2 regions of the Cupriavidus sp. FW306-01-F10A genome follow, and region 1 is predicted to be linked to the other one. Evidence: predicted binding sites of a transcription regulator. Region 1 holds the regulator's gene; the other holds the start of a gene.
What was found. The regulator HrcA, encoded in region 1, represses chaperone genes, less so after heat shock. The targets are predictions, from matches to a motif close to TTAGCACTCNNNNNNNNNGAGTGCTAA.
Positions count from the first base shown of each region.

Region 2: a site for HrcA is predicted at 1,829-1,855, ahead of groES (co-chaperone GroES). Genes of this name have one in related genera too.

Region 1 covers NZ_JBYSYA010000002.1:36,964-44,188, reverse strand. The annotation lists gene mprA (MprA protease, GlyGly-CTERM protein-sorting domain-containing form) at 1-230, opposite strand, end outside; gene AC3WLF_RS03155 (hypothetical protein) at 340-789, opposite strand; gene recN (DNA repair protein RecN) at 845-2,599, opposite strand; gene AC3WLF_RS03145 (NAD kinase) at 2,666-3,583, opposite strand; gene hrcA (heat-inducible transcriptional repressor HrcA) at 3,686-4,720, shown strand; gene hemH (ferrochelatase) at 4,827-5,942, shown strand; gene AC3WLF_RS03130 (RNA-binding S4 domain-containing protein) at 5,939-6,334, shown strand; gene AC3WLF_RS03125 (hypothetical protein) at 6,404-6,853, opposite strand; gene grpE (nucleotide exchange factor GrpE) at 6,852-7,225, shown strand, end outside.
Region 2 covers NZ_JBYSYA010000002.1:425,209-432,433, forward strand. The annotation lists gene groL (chaperonin GroEL) at 1-1,397, opposite strand, end outside; gene groES (co-chaperone GroES) at 1,444-1,734, opposite strand; gene AC3WLF_RS04970 (hypothetical protein) at 2,133-2,561, shown strand; gene AC3WLF_RS04975 (MltF family protein) at 2,741-4,279, shown strand; gene AC3WLF_RS04980 (helix-turn-helix domain-containing protein) at 4,300-4,587, opposite strand; gene AC3WLF_RS04985 (xanthine dehydrogenase family protein molybdopterin-binding subunit) at 4,857-7,115, opposite strand; gene AC3WLF_RS04990 ((2Fe-2S)-binding protein) at 7,132-7,225, opposite strand, start outside.

The DNA of each region.
Region 1 (7,225 bases):
AGCTGCTTGAGCGCATCCGCCGCCGCCGCAGGCGTCTTGCTGCTGCCATCGGCGCCATCGCGCCAGCGCACGATGATCTGGCCGGTGTAGGCGGGTGCGGCATGGGCGCCGGCAGCCAGTGCCGCGCTGGCCGGTATCGCGCCGCACACAGCGGCGGCGGCGAAGACGATGGCCCGCCAGCGGCGGGTCACGAGGCTGCTACGGAAGTCGGACTGCGCGGGTTGCGGCATGTATACCTCCTGGGGCGTAGCGCGCGTGGGGGCTTGTTATGTAGCGAATACGATTCAGCGTAGTTGCGCAAGGGCAACCGACGGCTTAAGACCTGTCCTGAATCCGGGCTCAGCTCTGCGGCATGTCGCGGCTGGTGGGAATGTTGCGGTTGGGCTTGAGCACGCGGTCCGGCTCGGCGGTCTCGATGCGGGGCGTGGCGCGCAGGGTCTCGACCGCCTGGTCGATGGTGGCGTCCGCCGACGGCGAGATCGCGGTGACCAGCCAGACGCCGCCGGACATCGGGCGCTTGACCACGTAGCGGATCGGGCCCTTGATCCCGGCCAGCAGCTTGCCGGCATCCTCTGACAGGTTCACTGCGGGCGGCTTGAAGCGCACCATGATGTCGCCAAGGGAACGGTCATCGCTGATGCTGCCCGGCGGCGGGGCCGAGGACTTGGGCTGGGCCTGGCAGGCGGACAGCGCCAGCAGTGCGGCCGATGCGGCGGTGGCGATGGCCAGCACGGCGCGCAGCGATGCGCGCGGTCGTTGCCGGAGGCCGGCTTGCGCTTGGCGGGTCATGGTGAGGCTCCTGTCAGTGTATGGATTGGCGCATGTGCGGGGCGGGCGGGGGCCGTCAGCCGGCGGCGCGGCGGCTGCGCCGGCCATCCTTGCCGCCCGCGCCGCGCGCGGGCTGGCTGCCCTGGCCGCCGGCCATGCCTTGCGCCAGCATTTCTTCCGCATGTTGCAGCGTGGTGGCGGTGACGGTGGCGCCGCCCAGCATGCGCGCGGTCTCGACCACGCGCCCGGCGGGATCCAGCACCCGGATGCGCGAGCGCGTGACCGAACCGTCGCCCGCATCGGTGGTTTCCTTGCTCACCAGCAGGTGGGTGCCGGCCTGCGCCGCCACCTGCGGCAGGTGCGTCACGCACAGCACCTGGCGCGCGCGGCCCAGTTCCTGCAGGCGCCGGCCGACCACTTCGGCCACCGCGCCGCCGATGCCGGTATCGACCTCGTCGAAGATCAGCGTGGGCGTGGGCGAGGCTTCGCTGGTGATCACCGAGATCGCCAGGCTGATGCGCGCCAGCTCGCCGCCGGAGGCCACCCGGGCCAGCGGCCGCGGGCTCACGCCGGCATGGCCGGCGACCAGGAATTCGACCTGCTCGAGCCCATGGCTCTGGCCTTCGTCGAGCGCATTGAGCGCGGCGACAAAGCTGCCGCCGGCCATCGACAGGCCCTGCATGGCGTCGGTGACCGCGGCGGACAGCGCCTGCGCGGCCTGCTGGCGGGCGTGGCTGAGATGCTGCGCCAGGGTCAGGTAGGCGGCCTTGGCCGCGGCCTCGCGCGCCATCACCTTGTTCAGGTCCTGCGCGGCCTGCAGGTCGTCCAGCTGCTGGCGGCGGGCCGCCAGCTCGTCGGGCAGCTGCTCGGGCGGCAGGCGGTACTTGCGCGCGGTGGCGTGCAGCGCCTGCATGCGTTCGTCGACCGCCTGCAGCCGCTCGGGATCGAGTTCGAGCCGGTCGACATAGCGCGTGAGCGAGTGCGCGGCTTCCTCGGCCTGCATCTGCGCGGGCTCGAGCGCGGCCAGCACGTCGCGCAGCGCGCCATCGACATCGGCCAGCTGCTGCAGCTTGTGCACGATGGTATTCAGCGCCGACAGCACCGAGCCGTCGGCCTCGGACAGTGCGTCCAGCGCGGCGCGGCTGCCGTCGATCAGGCCGGCGGCATGCGACAGGCGGTTGTACTCGGACTGGATCTCTTCCCATTCGCCCGGCTGCGGGTTGAGCTTGTCCAGTTCGCCGACCTGCCATTCCAGCCGTTCGCGTTCAAGCTGCATCTCGCGCGACTGGTGCTCGACCGCCTCGCGCTGGCGCACGCAGGCACGCCAGGCGCGCCAGGCCTCGGCCACCGCGCCGGCCTGCTGGGTGAGGCCGGCGTGGGCGTCGAACAGCAGCCGCTGCGCATCGGGGCGCAGCAGCAGCTGGTGCGCGTGCTGGCCGTGGATGTCGACCAGTTGGTCGCCGACTTCGCGCAGCTGCGCCAGGGTGGCGGCGGCGCCGTTGATAAAGGCCTTGCTGCGGCCGCCGGCATCGACCGTGCGGCGCAGCAGCACGGTGTGCACGCCGTCTTCCGCTTCGCTGTTGAGCTCGCGCTCGGCCAGCCAGGCATCCAGTGCCGGGTGGGTCGAGAAGGTGGCGCTGACGCTGGCGCGCGGGGCGCCTTCGCGCACCACGCCGGCATCGGCGCGTTCGCCCAGCACCAGCGCCAGGGCATCGATCAGGATGGATTTGCCGGCGCCGGTCTCGCCGGTGAAGACGGTGAAGCCAGTGGTGAAGTCCAGGTCGAGCGTATCGACGATGACGAAATCGCGGATGGACAGGCTGCGCAGCATCGTGGCGTGGAAGGTAGTCGGTCCGATGGGTTCGGGCTCAGGCTTGGAGGGCGGCTTGATACTGGCTCAGAGGCGGTTGTCTTCGGACGGGTATTCGTGCCAGTGCAGCTTCTTGCGCAGCGTGGCGTAGTAGTTGTAGCCGACCGGGTGCAGCAGGTTGATGGTCTTTTCGGAGCGCCGCACCACGATGCGGTCGCCCGGCAGCAGCGAGGTCAGTGACTGCATGTCGAAGTTGACGCTGGCGTCGCGCGCGCTGGCCACCTCGATGGTGACCTCGGCGTCGTGCGGCAGCACGATCGGGCGGTTGGACAGCGCGTGCGGGGCAATCGGCACCAGCACCACGCCCGACAGCGTCGGGTGCAGGATCGGGCCGCCGGCGGACAGCGCGTAGGCGGTGGACCCGGTGGTGGTCGACACGATCAGGCCGTCCGAGCGCTGGTTGTACATGAAGTGGCCGTCCACCGACACCGCCAGCTCGACCATGCCGGAGATGCCCGAGCGGTTCACCACCACGTCGTTCAGGGCCAGCGCGGAGAAGATGTCCATGTCGTCGCGCACCACGCGCGATTCCAGCAGCAGGCGGGTCTCGGCCTCATACCGGCCGTCGAGCATGTCGGGCAGCACGGTGTGCGCGTCTTCCAGCGCGATGTCGGTCATGAAGCCCAGCCGCCCGTGGTTGACGCCGATCAGCGGCACGTCGTAGCCGGCCAGCTGGCGCGCGATGCCCAGCAGCGTGCCGTCGCCGCCCAGCACCACGGCCACGTCGGCCTGCCGGCCGATCTCCTCGGCGGACAGGGCAGGGTAGGCGGTCAGCCCGGTGGCGAGCGAGGTTTCGCGCTCGAACACCACGTCCTGCCCGTTGCGCAGGATATATGAGGCGATCTCCTCCAGCGGCCCTTCGATGCCGGCAGTGGAGTACCGGCCCACCAGGGCGACGGTCTTGAACGAAGTGCGCACGGCGCTGGCTCTCGGGGGGGCGGACATGGCGGGATTAGACCATACCGCCATGACGGTTGTCAGCAGGCGCGGGCGGGCGGGCCAGGCCGTCCGCCAGAAGGTCCAAAACTTGCGTAAAATCGGGGCATCATGGATGAACGCTCCAAAACGCTGCTCAAGACCCTGATCGAGCGCTATATTGCCGAAGGGCAGCCGGTCGGTTCCCGCACCCTGTCGAAGTACTCGGGGCTGGACCTGTCGCCTGCGACGATTCGCAATGTGATGTCCGATCTGGAGGAAATGGGCTTTATTGCCAGCCCGCACACCTCCGCGGGCCGTATCCCGACCCCGCGCGGCTACCGGCTGTTCGTCGATTCGATGCTGACGGCCAAGCCGCTGGAGCGCAACGCCGACCTGGCCGAGCTGACCGGCCAGATCCAGGATCAACTCGGCGGCCAGCAGCTGGGGCCGCAGCGCATGATCACGGCGGCGGCGCGCACGCTGTCCAACCTGTCGCACTTTGCCGGCGTGGTGATGACGCCGCGCCGCGCGCAGGCGTTCCGGCAGATCGAATTCATGCGGCTGTCGGACAAGCGCATCCTGCTGATCATCGTCAGCCCCGAGGGGGACGTGCAGAACCGCATTATCCAGACCGAGCTGTCGTACACGCCGGCCCAGCTGATCGAGGCGGCCAACTTCTTCAACTCGCACTATGCCGGCATGAGCTTCGACGCGGTGCGCGGCCACCTGCGGGTGGAACTGCAGGACCTGCGCCGCGACATGTCGCAGCTGATGCAGGCCGCGGTCGAGGCCGGCAGCGTCGCCGAGGACGAGGACGACGACCACGTCTTTATCAGTGGCGAGCGCAAGCTGCTGGAAGTGGAAGACCTGGCCTCCAGCATGGACAAGCTGCGGCGCCTGTTCGACGTGTTCGAGCACAAGACCAGCCTGCTGCAGCTGCTGGACGTGTCCAGCCATGCGCAGGGCGTGCAGATCTTTATCGGCGGCGAAAGCCGGCTGGTGCCGATCGAAGAAATGGCGGTGATCACCGCCCCGTACGAGGTCGACGGCCAGATCGTCGGCACGCTCGGCGTGATCGGCCCTACGCGCATGGCGTATGAGCGCGTGATCCCCATTGTCGACATCACCGCGCGCCTGCTGTCCAGCGCCCTGAGCCAGAACTAGTGCAAAGACTGGCTGGTCTGACAAGCGGCTCCATTCCCGCCGGGCGCGGCAATCGCCGGTGCGCCGCACCGGCGCCGTCCCGGCACCGTGTCAACCCGGAAGCGACATGACGTTTTCTCCCGAACCGGCCTACCAGCACGGCCACGCGCCGCGCACGGCGATCCTGCTGGTCAACCTGGGCACCCCGGACGCTCCCACGCCCAAGGCGGTGGGGCGCTACCTGAAGGAATTCCTGTCCGACCCGCGCGTGGTCGAGATCCCGCGCGCGGCCTGGCTGCCGCTGCTGCATGGGGTGATCCTGCCGCTGCGTTCGCGCGCCTCGGCGCTGAAATACGAATCGATCTGGCTGCGCGAGGCCCATATGACGGGCTCGCCGCTGCTGGTCTACAGCGAGCGCCAGGCCCATGCGCTGCAGCGGCTGATGCACCAGCATGGCCATGAAGTGACGGTCGCGTGCGCAATGCGCTACGGCAACCCGTCGATCGCCTCGGTGCTGGAGGCGCTGCGCCGGCAGGGCTGCGAGCAGGTGCTGGTGCTGCCGATGTATCCGCAATACTCCGGCACCACCACGGCCACGGCCTTCGACGAGGTGTTCCGGGTGCTGGGCCAGTGGCGCAACCAGCCAGAGCTGCGGCTGGTCAAGCATTTCCATGACCACCCGGCCTATATCTCGGCGCTGCACCAGCAGGTCGCCGCCTACTGGGCGCGCCACGGCATGCCGGACTTTGCCCGCGGCGACAAGCTGATCCTGTCGTTCCACGGCGTGCCGCGGCGCACGCTGGAGCTGGGCGACCCCTATCACTGCGAATGCCTGAAGACCGGCCGGCTGCTGGGCGAGGCGCTGGGCCTAGAGCCGGGCCAGTACCAGGTGACGTTCCAGTCTCGTTTCGGCAAGGCGGAATGGCTGCAGCCGTACACCGCGCCGACGCTGGCCGAGCTGGGCAAGGTCGGCGCGGGCCGGGTCGATGTCTTCTGCCCGGGCTTTCCGGCCGACTGCATCGAGACCCTGGAGGAGATCGCCATGGAAGGGCAGACCGAGTTCAAGGTCGCGGGCGGCAAGGATTTCCATTTCATCCCGTGCCTGAATGACGCCGATCCGTGGGTCGCGGCCATGGCCGAGATCGCGCTGCAGCACCTGCAGGGCTGGCCGCTGGCCACGCCGCATCCGCATGAACTGGAAGCACGGCGCACGCGCGCCCAGACCCGGGGAGCGGCGGCATGAACGTCGACTTTGAGCCGGATGCGCGCCAGCGCATCGACAAATGGCTGTGGTGCGGGCGCTTCTTCAAGACGCGCTCGCTCGCGGCTGAAGCGGTGGAGCGCAGCAAGGTGACCGTCAACGGCCAGCCATGCAAGAACTCGCGCGAGGTGAAGCCCGGCGACACGGTGGTGCTGGAAGCGCACCAGCAGCGCTGGGAGCTGGTGGTGAAAGGCATTGCCCCGGCGCGCGGGCCGGCGCCGGTGGCGCAGACGCTGTACGAGGAAAGTGCCGAAAGCCAGTCGCGCCGGCTGGCCGATGCCGAGCGCCGGCGCCTGCAGCCGGAGCCGTCCGCGCAGATCCAGGGGCGCCCGACCAAGCGGGACCGGCGCCGCATCGACCACCTGAAGAGCTGAAATGACAACGCGGCGGTCACCGGGAAGCCCCCGGTGCCGCCGCGCGCTTGGATCAGGGCCAGGTGGCGCTTATTCCTGCGTGACTTCCTGGCTGACGATAGGGACGATGTAGTGCTTGAACACCGCCTTGCCGCTGCCATACTCCGTATCGCGCGGGGTGAATGCGCCGGAAAGGCAGATAAAGACGGTCATGACCGCCAATGCGGCCACAAGGCAGAGTGTCACGACTGGCAGCTTATGCATGGCCAACCTTCCGGAAGAGGCACAAAGATGAACCATCTCCACAACCCCGGCATTTTTGTCATTTTTATTACTGAGAATCTTAGTGATTGCGATGCGGCAAAGCAATAAGGTGTCGATTGCATAGGCCTGGCCTTTGTAACCGTGTGTTTCCGCGTCACGCCAGCGCCACTCTTGAAAACCTGCGCCTTGCCACCACCTGCACGGAACACGCGCCGATTTACCACCCGCGGCCAGGCCCACGGCGGGCCGCGACAATGCATTGATACGGATCGACATGGAAGAACAGAAGCAGACGCCAACCACCCAGACGCCTACGCCCGCTGGCGATGAGGCGGCCAACGCCAGCCAGGAGGCCGGCGCGCCGGAAACCGCTGCCGTCGACGACGTGGCGGCCCAGCTGGCCGCCCTGGAAGCCAAGGCGCGCGAGCATTACGACCTGTATATGCGCGCCGTTGCCGAGGGCGAGAACATCCGCCGCCGGGCGCAGGAAGATGTCGCCAAGGCGCACAAGTTCGCCATCGAGAACTTCGCCGACAACCTGCTGCCGGTGATGGACAGCCTGCAGGCCGCGCTGGCCGACGGCTCGGGCGATATCGCCAAGCTGCGCGAAGGCGTCGAGCTGACCGCGCGCCAGCTGGCCGCCGCCTT
Region 2 (7,225 bases), 390 kb from region 1:
ACGACCACCGAAGCTTCTTCACCGGCGTTCAGCACGATCTGGCGCAGCGGCTCTTCCATGGCGCGCAGCACGATCTTGATACCGGCGTTCTGGTCGGCGTTTTCGCCGGTCAGTGCCGAGATCGCAGCGCGGGCACGCAGCAGGGCCACACCACCGCCGGGGACGATGCCTTCTTCCACCGCAGCGCGGGTGGCGTGCAGGGCGTCTTCCACGCGGGCCTTCTTTTCCTTCATTTCGACTTCGGTGGCAGCGCCAACCTTGATCACGGCAACACCGCCGGCCAGCTTGGCCACGCGCTCTTGCAGCTTCTCACGGTCGTAGTCCGAGGTCGCTTCTTCGATCTGGGCGCGGATTTGCTTGACGCGGCCTTCGATCGCAGCTGCGTCGCCGGCGCCGTCGATGATGATGGTGTTTTCCTTGCCGATCTCGATGCGCTTGGCCTGGCCCAGGTCGTTCAGGCCAGCCTTTTCCAGCGTCAGGCCGATTTCTTCAGCGATGACGGTGCCGCCGGTCAGGATGGCGATGTCTTCCAGCATGGCCTTGCGGCGGTCGCCGAAGCCCGGGGCCTTGACGGCGGCGGTCTTCAGGATGCCACGGATGTTGTTGACCACCAGGGTCGCCAGGGCTTCGCCCTCGACGTCTTCAGCGACGATCAGCAGCGGGCGGCCGGCCTTGGCCACTTGCTCCAGCACCGGCAGCAGGTCGCGGATGTTGCTGATCTTCTTGTCGAACAGCAGCACGAACGGGCTGTCCAGCTGGACAACCTGCTTTTCCGGGTTGTTGATGAAGTACGGCGACAGGTAGCCGCGGTCGAACTGCATGCCTTCCACGACTTCCAGCTCGTCGGCCAGCGACTTGCCGTCTTCAACCGTGATCACGCCTTCCTTGCCGACCTTGTCCATGGCTTCGGCGATGCGCTCGCCGATGGAGGTGTCGCTGTTGGCCGAGATCGCGCCAACCTGGGCGATTTCCTTGCTGGTGGTGGTGGGCTTGCTGACCTTCTTCAGCTCTTCCACGGCGGCGGCAACAGCCTTGTCGATGCCGCGCTTCAGGTCCATCGGGTTCATGCCGGCGGCAACGAACTTCATGCCTTCGCGCACGATCGACTGGGCCAGCACGGTTGCGGTGGTGGTACCGTCACCGGCGTTGTCGCTGGTCTTGGAAGCCACTTCCTTGACCATCTGGGCGCCCATGTTCTGCAGCTTGTCCTTCAGCTCGATTTCCTTGGCCACGGACACGCCGTCCTTGGTCACGGTCGGGCCGCCGAAGCTGCGCTCCAGCACCACGTTGCGGCCCTTCGGGCCCAGGGTCACCTTGACTGCGTTGGCGAGGATGTTCACGCCTTCGACCATCTTGGCACGTGCGGCGTCGCCGAACACTACGTCTTTAGCTGCCATTCTTGAATCTCCTGAAATCTGTACGGGGTGGCGGTCGGTTGGTGAATTACTTGTTCACCACGGCCATGATGTCTTCTTCGCGCATGACCAGCAGTTCCTGGCCTTCCACCTTCACGGCCTGGCCGGCGTACTTGCCGAACAGCACGCGGTCACCGACCTTGACGTCGAGGGCGATGTTGTTGCCCTTGTCATCCTTCTTGCCAGGACCGATTGCCAGCACTTCGCCTTGATCGGGCTTCTCGGCAGCGTTGTCGGGAATCACGATACCGGACGCGGTCTTGGTTTCGTTGTCCAGACGCTTCACGATCACGCGGTCGTGCAAAGGACGCAGATTCATACGGACTCCTAGATACAAAGTGAGTTTTTGATCACAAATCGGCCGGCTACCGAGGCGACGGCCGTCAGAAATGTTCAGGTGTCGCAGGAGGCTGTTAGCACTCACCCCTGACGAGTGCTAATTATAGGGACGGGGTAGGGGCATTTCAAGACGCGGGGGTGATGCGGGTTTTCCCGAGGGGCTATCGATGCCTTGCGCGGCATGGGCTCCCGGCCGGCAACGACCCGCCTGTAGGAATAATCCCGGCACCCATTCGGGCGTGTGCCTGACAGCGCAACGTGGTGCCGCTGCCTAGACTGGGCTTGTCGCCGCGCGCCCGTCTTGGCCGGATGTACGGCGTACGCCGCGCCGAGCGCTTCCGTTGCCGGCGCCTCAGACAGCGACTCTGGAGGTATTCCATGGATACGAAACAGCCCGCTCGCCTTACCCGAATCGCCAGCGTGATTGCCGCAGGCCTGGCTGGCCTCAGCTGCGCTGCTGCGATTGCCCAGACAAGCGCCACCCCCGCCACCCCGGCCACGCCGGCAACCCCTGCTGCCCAGGGCATGCCCGCGACCCCGGCGACCCCGGCGATGCCAGCAACCTCTGCCACGCCGGCAGGCAGCAAGGGCGTGCCGCCGGGCATGACCCAGGTCGAACCGCCGAAGGACCCGCTGGTGGAACGCCGCGAGGCACGCCAGAAGGCCGCCGCCGAGTACAAGGCCAAGAAGAAGGCAGCCAAGGGTGAGTACAAGGAAGAAGTCGGCGCTGCCAAGCAGGAGCGCAAGGTAGAGAACAAGGCAGCAGATGCAACGGCCAAGCAGGAAATGGCCGCACCAAAGCAATAGCGCCGGCCTTTGCACGACGGGTGGCCGGGATCAACCGGCCACCTTCTTTTTGCCGGACATACCCCTCCCGTTTGTCCTTCGGCAGCACCCGGACCCTGGCGGCTTGCAAGCGGCGGGATCGCGCCTAGACTCGATACGAGCAAGTCGCGCGCCTTTCTGCCCGGCTTGCCATCCGCGCCATGCCCGCTGCCCACCCACGCCACTGGTTCGCAGGCCTTCTCCTGTCCGGCCTGGTGGGCGCGCTCAGCCTGTGCAGCACGTTTGCCGTAGCGCAGCAGAAGCCGGCGCCGGCGTCCGCGCCTGTTGCTGCCCCCACGGCGAAAGCCGCAACCGGCAAGGCCGATTCTAGGCCGCGCGGCCTCAACCTGGCCAACAAGCCGCGCAAGGGCGACTTCGACGTGATGGTCAACAGTCGCGTCATCCGCGTGCTGGTGCCTTACAGCCGCACCCTCTACTTCAGCGACAAAGGCCACGAGCGCGGAATTACCGCAGAACTGGTGCGGGAATTCGAGCGCTACCTGAACAAGACCTACGCCAATCGACTTGGCAAGCGCCCGCTCACTGTCCTCATCATCCCCACCACGCGCGACCGGCTGCTGCCCGACCTGGCGGCGGGCCTGGGCGATATCGCCGCAGGCAACCTGACCGAGACCGAGGCACGGCTGAAGCTGGTCGACTTTGCCGCACCGCGTGACCGCAAGCCAGTGCGCGAGCTGATCGTGACCGGCCCGAAGTCGCCGGCGCTGAAAAGCCTGGACGACCTGGCGGGCAAGACCGTGCACGTGCGCCGCGCGAGCAGCTACTACGAAAGCCTGACTGCACTGAACAACCGCCTGCGCCAGTCCGGCAAGGCGCCAATGCAGCTGGTGCTGCTGCCCGACGCGCTTGAAGACGAAGACGTGCTCGAGATGGTGAATGCGGGCCTGCTGGAGATCGTCGTGGTCGACGACTGGAAGGCCGCAATGTGGGTGCAGATCCTGCCTGACATCAAGGTGCGCCAGGACCTGGCGGTGCGCGAAGGCGGCTATGTCGGCTGGGCCTTCCGCAAGGACAGCCCGCAGTTGCGGCAGGTGATCGACGACTTCTATGTCAACTACGTCAAGAAGCAGGGCGTGGCGGAATACCTGCTCAAGCAATCCATGCGCCGGATCAAGCAGATCAGGAACAATACCGAGGACGCCGAATACAAGCGCTTCCAGCAGACCGTTGCCTTCTTCGAAAAGTACGGCAAGGACTATGGCTTCGACCCGCTGATGCTGGCGGCACAGGGCTTCCAGGAGTCACAGCTCAACCAGCAGGCGCGCAGCCGCGTGGGCGCCGTCGGCATCATGCAGATCATGCCCGCCACCGGCAAGGAACTGAACGTGGGCAATATCCAGATGGTCGAGTCCAACATCCACGCTGGCGCCAAGTACATGGACCGGCTGATGACGAAGTACTTCCCTGACGCGCATTTCTCGGAATCCAACCGGCCGTTGTTCGCCTTTGCCAGCTACAACGCCGGGCCCGGCAATATCGCCAAGATGCGCAAGGAGGCTGCGGCGCGCGGGCTGGACCCCGACAAGTGGTTCAACAATGTCGAGATCGTGGTGGCCGAGAAGATCGGCATCGAAACCACCACCTATGTGCGCAACATCTACAAGTACTACGCAGCCTACCGGCTCACGCAGGACCGGGAGGCCGCGCGTGAGCGGGCACTGAAGGAAGTCCGGAAGTAGCGGCGGCCACGCCGCATGGATCAGTCGGCCAGTCCGCTGGCGTCGATATAGCCCAGCGCCTCGGTCACGGCGCGGCGCGCCTTCAGCACATAGCAAACGCGGCGCTCCTGGATCGACAGCGCCAGCACATCGGCCTGCACCAGCTCCAGGAACACATGGCCGGCGCGCGCCAGGCTCAGCCGTGCAACCTGCGCCAGGTCAGTGGCCGGCAGGCCCGCCTCGCCGGCATCCAGCAGCGCACGGCAGATCCGGATCCGCGCGGGCTCGGTCATCAGCGCAAGGGTCAGCGTACTTTCCTGGGTCTCCATGGTCACACCTCGGTCTCCGGGCACGCCTCCGGTCCGCGACAGGCGGCGGCCGGGCGGTGCTGACGTAGTTTTCTTCCGCGCGGTTTTTCCCGCGCAGTTTTCCCCGTTCTACGCGGCTCGCCGCGCAAACGCAATAGGGTGGAGCCACGGCCCTGCAAACACTGGTGCGATTACAACAAACTGCGCAGCGGACAGCGAACGCCAGCCGCATTCGGGGGATGCGCGGTGCGGCTGCACCTCCCCTTCGGCGGCTGGCTGCCATCACACCATCAAGCCATCACGAAGGGCAGTTGGCGTTGGCGCTTGCCGGTCAGCGTGAACAGCGCATTGGCCACCGCCGGCGCGATTGGCGGCACGCCCGGCTCGCCCAGGCCGGTGGGGTTCTCCTGCGAGGGCACGAAGAACACGTCCACCACCGGCGCATCGGTGATGCGCGGCGGCGGATAGTCCGCGAAGTTGCTGTTCTTCACGGCGCCGTTCTCGATCTCGATGGCAAACCCCGGCCTGGTCATGGCCAGCCCGAACACGCAGGAGCCCTGGATCTGGGCCTCGGCGGACATCGGGTTGACCACGCGGTTGGCATGCACGCCGGCGGTGACGCGATGCACGCGCGGCTCGCCCTTCACCACCGAAACGTCGACCACATACGCCACCACGGTGTTGAACGACTCGTGCACGGCCACGCCCCAGGCATGGCCCTTGGGCAGCTTGCGCTTGCCATAGCCGGACTTGTCCACGGCGAGCTGCAGCGCGGCGCGGTGGCGCGCGTGCTTCTTCTCGTCGAGCCGGGCCAGGCGGAATGCCACCGGGTCCTGCTTCGCGGCGGCGGCCATCTCGTCGGCCAGCGTTTCCTTGACGAAGGCGGTGTGGGTGTTGCCCACCGAGCGCCACCACAGCACCGGCACGTCCACCTGCGGGTGGTGCACCGACATCTGCAGCGGCAGGTCGTAGTCGTTCTCGACGATGCCCTCGGTCATGGTGGCGTCGACCCCGTTCTTGACCATGAAGGGCTCGAACGGCGTGCCCTTCAGGATCGACTGGCCGACGATGGTGTGCTGCCAGCCCACCACCTTGCCCTGCGCGTCCAGCCCGATGCGGGCGCGGTGCAGGTGCAGCGGGCGGTAGTAGCCGCCGCGGATATCGTCCTCGCGGCTCCACACCACCTTGAGCGGCTCGGTGTGGCCGGCGGCCACCCAGGCCTTGAGCACGTTGGCCGCCTCGACGATGTAGTCCGAGGTCGGCACCGCGCGCCGGCCGAAGCCGCCGCCGGCCATCATGGTGTTGAGCACCACCTTGTCCGGCGTCAGCCCCAGCGTGCGCGCCACCGCGGCCTGGTCGACGGTCTGGAACTGCGAGCCCACCCAGACCTTGACCGACTGCACCTTGCCGCCGGCCACTTCCGGCTGCAGCGTGCAGTTCAGCGGCTCCATCGGCGCGTGCGCCAGGTACGGGAAGCGGAAATCGGCCTCGATCTTGCGCGCGGCACCGTTGATGGCCGAGCCGATATCCCCGCTCCCCGCGCGCGCCACCATGCCGGGCTGGCCGGCCAGCTTTGCGTATTCATCGAAGAGCGCCTGCGACGACACCTTCGAGCCCGCGTCTTCCCACTGGATGTCGAGCGCGTCGCGGCCCATCTTGGCCGGCCAGTAGCCGCTGGCAATCACGGCCACGCCGCTGCCGCCGCGGTCAACCGGCACCTGCAGCACGCCGCGCACGCCCTGCACCGCGCGCGCCTTGTCGGCGCTGAAGCTCTTGACCTTGCCGCCAAAGCGCGGCGGGCGCGCCACCACGGCCACCACCATGCCTTTCAGGTGCGTGTCGATGCCGAACGGCGTGGTCGCGTCCATCTTGCCGCGCGCATCCAGCCGCGGCGTGGGCTTGCCGACGATGCGGAACTGCGACGGGTCTTTCAGCGTAACCCGCTGCGGCACGGGCAGCTCCATCGCCGCCGGCGCCAGTTCGCCGAAGGTGGCCCGGTGGCTGCCGGACGTGACCACGCCCTGCTCCACCTTGCAGCTGGCCGGATCGACCTTCCATTGCTGCGCGGCCGCCGCCACCAGCATCGCGCGGGCGCGCGCGCCCAGTTCGCGGTACTGCTGGAACGAGTGGTTCAGCGCGGTGGAGCCGCCGGTCATCTGCATGCCGAAGCCAGGGTCCTTGTACGGATCGCCGGCCGGCGCCAGCGTGGCGCGCACGTTGCGCCAGTCGGCGTCCAGCTCTTCGGCCAGCGCCATCGGCAATGCGGTGTGCACGCCCTGGCCGAATTCGAGCCGGTTCACGGCCACGGTCACGGTGTTGTCCGGCGCGATGATCAGGAATGCCTGCGGCGCCGGCGGCGGCGCCTTGGGCTTGGCGCCCTCCTGTGCCTGCGCCAGCGGGGCCACGCCCAGCGCCAGGCCGCTGCCGGCGAGGCCGGTCAGCTTCAGGAAACTGCGGCGGTCCAGCGTGGCCACGCCGGTGTTCGGGCGCGCTTCGCCGCTATTGCCGGCCTGGCCGCCTGCCAGGGCTTCGATGCCTCGGATACGCATATTGGTTTCCTCCCGCTCAGGCCAGCGCACGGGCGGCGTCTTTGATCGCCGCGCGGATGCGCTGGTACGTGCCGCAGCGGCACAGGTTGCCGGCCATGGCCTGGTCGATG